2 regions of the Stenotrophomonas sp. 80084_Sma genome follow, and region 2 is predicted to be linked to the other one. Evidence: predicted binding sites of a transcription regulator. Region 2 holds the regulator's gene; the other holds the start of a gene.
What was found. Region 2 encodes FliA, which starts transcription of late flagellar genes. Its sites were predicted from a motif close to TAAAGTTTNNCNNNCNNNGGCCGATAA; they were not measured.

Region 1: a site for FliA is predicted at 1,565-1,591, ahead of ACZK3W_RS06970 (GGDEF domain-containing protein). Genes of this name have one in related genera too.

The regions. Positions count from the first base shown of each region.
Region 1 is NZ_CM151177.1:1,482,140-1,484,528, forward strand. Features, by position in the region: gene ACZK3W_RS06965 (MFS transporter) at 1-21, shown strand, start outside; gene ACZK3W_RS06970 (GGDEF domain-containing protein) at 117-1,532, opposite strand; gene ACZK3W_RS06975 (TonB-dependent siderophore receptor) at 1,822-2,389, shown strand, end outside.
Region 2 is NZ_CM151177.1:2,258,954-2,261,342, reverse strand. Features, by position in the region: gene flhF (flagellar biosynthesis protein FlhF) at 1-309, shown strand, start outside; gene ACZK3W_RS10535 (MinD/ParA family ATP-binding protein) at 296-1,183, shown strand; gene ACZK3W_RS10530 (RNA polymerase sigma factor FliA) at 1,180-1,923, shown strand; gene cheY (chemotaxis response regulator CheY) at 1,981-2,373, shown strand; gene ACZK3W_RS10520 (protein phosphatase CheZ) at 2,373-2,389, shown strand, end outside.

The DNA of each region.
Region 1 (2,389 bases), 780 kb from region 2:
GGTAGTGCCGGCTGTCAGTAGAGTCGACTGTCAGCCGACTGCTCTTCGCCCTGCGCGCGAAAAACCCCGCGGTGCGCGCGATAGTCGACCCGCGGTCGACTCTACCTGTCCTGCCGTCATCGCTGCAGTGCGCGCCGTCCCGGCGCTTCCTGCAGGTCCGCACTGGCCACCACCACGCGGTTGCGGCCGCTGCGCTTGGCCTCGTACATTGCCGCGTCGGCACGGGCCATCAGCCGCTCGTAGTCCGGATGGCCGTCGTGGCCGGCCACGCCGATGCTGGCGGTCAGTGCCAGCACCTGGCCGTTGGCCAGTGCCACCGGCGACTGTGCGATCTGCCGCCGCAGGCTCTCGGCGATCACGGTCGCCTGCGATTCGCTGGCAGCCACCAGTACCACCACGAATTCTTCGCCGCCATAGCGGAACAGGTAGTCGCTGCCGCGCGTGAGCTGGCCGAGCAGGCCGGCGACGTGCTGCAACGCGCGGTCGCCGGCATCGTGGCCGTGGCCGTCGTTGATTGCCTTGAAGTGATCCAGGTCGAGCAGCAGCAGCGAGAATGGTGTGCGGTTGCGTGTGGCCAGCTCGATTTCCCGGCGCAGCACGGTGGGCAGGAAGCGACGGTTGAGCAGGTTGGTCAGCGCGTCGCTGCCGGCATCCAGTTCGCCGATGCGCTCGAACAGCAGTGTCATCAGGGTGCGGATGGCGGCCAGGTCCTCGCGGATGGCCGGCAGCACCGCCAGTCGCTGCGCCGGAGCATCGCCGCTCGCGCGCTGCAGGTGGCCATCAATGCGGGCCATCAACTGGCCCACCTGCTGCGTTTCGCTGCTTTCGCCGAAGCTGGGGATGCCCTTGTGGGTGAACCACAGGCCGAACTCCGAGGTAGCCAGGCTGGCGTTGTCGCTGGCCTGCACGTGGCCGGCCAACGCGTAGAGCAGGGCGTTTTCCCAGTCCAGCAGCAGTGCGCGCTGGCGCTCGCGTTCGGTACCGACGTTCTGTACCAGCGAGAACAGCCGGTAGGCGGCGTCGGCACGGGTGGAGCGCTCGCGCGCGTGGGTGTAGGCCAGGGTCATGCCTTCCATGGCGATATCCATGATCGCGCTGAGGCAGTCGATGGCGGCAAAGGCGGTGTCGCTGTCCGGTGCATCGTCGCGCAGGCGCACGAACAGTTCGTGCTTGAGGACACGCGCACCGCGGGTAACCAGGTCGACCGGAATGCCGACGCGGGCGTGCACGTCGCCGATGATCCGCTGTGAGGCCACGGTGTTGGCGATGCCGCTGGCATCAGTGGTCAGCAGCTGCGCCAGCCAGCGCTGCATGGCCGGCTGCAGGCGCTGCTTGACCTGGTCGTGGGACAGGAAACGGCGCGCACGGGTGTCCTGCAGCAGCACTTCGTAAAAGCGCTGGGCCAGCGCGGGTGGGGCATCGGTAGCAGCGGCCTTGAGCAGCGCGGTGGCGGCAGGGCCGGCCTTCAGCAGACACTGCTGCCAGGCCTCGGCCAGCGGCTGGCTGGCATCGTCCAATTGGGGTGGTTCCACGTCGATCTCTGACTGCGTACGGCAAACCACGGGTATCGGCCGCGGCGGCATACGGTTGATGGCGGGTTAGCCGGCCAGTTTACGCGCGGTGCAGGGTTGCACGGTGCGCAAACCACATCGGCGCCGCTGCGGCAATGAGTGAACGCATTTGAGAATCAATCGCATTGATGGGAGAATGCGCGCACGGAACGGGCTGCAGGTGCCTGCTGCAGGACTGCTCCGCCTCCCCCTCGTCGTTGCCTCAAGCCCTTTGCCAGAGGCCCCGTAGCCCTGCCAGAAGGTCCTGATCATGTCCCCTGCCGTTGTCCTTTCGCCGCGCCCGCTGGCGCTTGCCGTTGCCGCCCTGCTGGCCGGCAGCGCCCTGACCGCCCACGCCGAAACCGACGCCACCGATATCGACACGGTGCACGTCACCGCCTCGCAGATCGCGCGCCAGGCCCTGGGTACCTCGACCATCACCGCAGAGGACATCGCCAGGCGCCCGCCGGCCAACGACATCGCCGAGCTGCTGCGCACCATGCCCGGCGTCAACCTGACCGGCAACAGTGCCTCGGGCCAGTACGGCAACAACCGCCAGATCGATCTGCGTGGCATGGGCCCGGAAAACACCCTGATCCTGGTCGACGGCAAGCGCATCGGTGCGCGTGATGCCGTGCGCATGGGCCGCAGCGGTGAGCGCAATACCCGCGGCGATACCAACTGGGTGCCGGCGGAAATGATCGAGCGCATCGAAGTGCTGCGTGGCCCTGCAGCGGCACGTTATGGCTCGGGTGCTTCCGGTGGCGTGGTCAACATCATCACCAAGCGCCCGACCGGCGACCTGACCGGCGCGGTCGACCTGTATGGCCTGGTGCCCG
Region 2 (2,389 bases):
CAGGTCCGCACCCTGCTGGTGCTGCCGGCCAACACCAGCTTCGGCGACATGGACGAGGTGGTCCGCCGCTTCGGCGCCGCCAACCTGCAGGGCCTGGTACTGAGCAAGCTGGACGAGACCGGCCGCTTCGGCAACGCCTTGTCGGTGGCCGTGGATCATGCCCTGCCGATCACCTGGGTGACCGATGGCCAGGACGTCCCGGAGGACCTGCACCGGGCCAGTGCAGCCAATCTTGTACTTCGCCTTGAAGATTTGCGCCGCGCGGCCGATATGCCCTGCAACCCGGAGTTGAACCATGCCGTCGCGTGAGTACGCCAAGCTGACCAAGACCTTCCCGCTGTCGGCCACCCGCAGCGAGCCGCTCGGCCCTGTGCGCACCATTGCAGTCACTGGCGGCAAGGGCGGCGTGGGCAAGACGAATGTGTCGGCCAACCTGGCCGTGGCACTGGCTGGCATGGGCAAGCGCACGCTGCTGCTGGACGCCGACCTCGGCCTGGCCAACATCGACGTGATCCTGGGCCTGAACCCCACCTTTACGCTGGCCGACCTGGTCGCCGGCCGCTGCACGCTGGATGACGTCATCGTCGAAGGCCCGAACGGCGTGCTGGTGGTCCCGGCCGCATCCGGCCGCCGCCACATGGCCGAGCTGGCCCCGGCCGAGCACGTTGGCCTGGTCAACGTGTTCTCCGAACTGGAGCGCGAGCTGGACATCATGGTGGTGGACACTGCCGCGGGCATCACCGATGGCGTGCTGACCTTCTGCCAGGCCGCACAGGACACCGTGGTGGTGGTCTGTGACGAGCCGGCCTCGATCACCGACGCCTACGCACTGATCAAGGTGCTGTCGCGCGAGCGCGGCGTGGACCGCATCCAGGTGGTGGCCAACATGGTGCGCGACCCGAACGAGGGCCGCGTGCTGTACGAAAAGCTGACCCGCGTCTGCGAGAAGTTCCTTGCCGATGTCTCGCTGAACTACCTCGGCTGCGTGCCGCAGGATGACTGGCTGCGCCTGTCGGTGCAGCGCCAGCAGCCGGTGGTGAAGGCCTATCCGTCCAGCCCGGCGGCGCTGGCGATCACCGAGATCGCGCGCCGTACCGCGCGCTGGCAGGCGCCGACCGAACCGCGTGGCGGCGTCGAGTTCTTCCTCGAACGCATCCTCAAGCAGCGTGGGGTGACGGCATGAAAGGCGCAGCCCAGTACAGGGAAGTGCAGCGCTCGGCGGCGAACGAAGTCATCGCCCAGCATTCGGACCTGGTGCGGCGCATCGCCCACCACCTGGCCGCGCGCCTGCCTGCCAGCGTCGAGGTCGACGACCTGATCCAGGCCGGCATGATGGGACTGATCGAAGCCTCGCGCAGCTATGACGCCGACCAGGGTGCTTCTTTCGAGACCTACGCCTCGATCCGCATCCGTGGTTCGATGATCGACGAGATCCGCCGTGGTGACTGGGTCCCGCGCTCGGTGCACCGCCGTGCACGTGATGCCGCCGCCACCATCCGCCGCCTGGAACAGAGCAGTGGCCGTGCCGCCAGCGCCACTGAAGTGGCCGCCGCGATGGAGATGCCGCTGCCCGAGTACCTGCGGCTGATGGAAGACGCTGCACGTGGCCAGGTGCTGAGCCTGGAATCGCGCATCGAGGACCAGGGCGAGCTGGACACCGTCGCCCAGGGCGGGCCGACCCCGCAGCAGGTACTGGAGCGCGGCGAGTTCGGTCGCGAGCTGGGCAAGGCCATCGGCCACCTGCCCGAGCGCGAACAACTGGTGCTCTCGCTGTACTACGAGCAGGAACTGAACCTGAAGGAGATCGGCGCGGTGCTCGGCGTGAGCGAGTCGCGGGTCTGCCAGATCCACGGCCAGGCGGTACTGCGCCTGCGTGGCCGGCTGAAGCTGTTCGAGGCTGCCGACGCAGGCCTCGAAGAATGAACATCCCCGAGGCGGCTGCCCCCGGCCGTCCGGAATGAACAACAAAGGAATTCTGCTTTGAACAAGAACATGCGCATCCTGATCGTCGACGACTTCTCGACCATGCGTCGAATCGTCAAGAACCTGCTGGGCGATCTGGGCTTCACCAATACCGCCGAAGCCGAGGACGGGCATGCCGCGCTGTCGCTGCTGCAGAGCCAGCCGTTCGATTTCGTGGTCACCGACTGGAACATGCCGGTGATGACCGGCATCGAGCTGCTCAAGGCGATCCGTGCCGATGCCAAGCTGAAGACCCTGCCGGTGCTGATGGTCACGGCAGAAGCCAAGCGCGAGCAGATCATCGAAGCCGCCCAGAGCGGTGTGAACGGCTACATCATTAAGCCGTTCACCGCGCAGACGCTGGAAGAGAAGCTCGGCAAGATCTTCGAACGCCTGGCGGCCAGCGCCTGATGGATACCACGGTCGA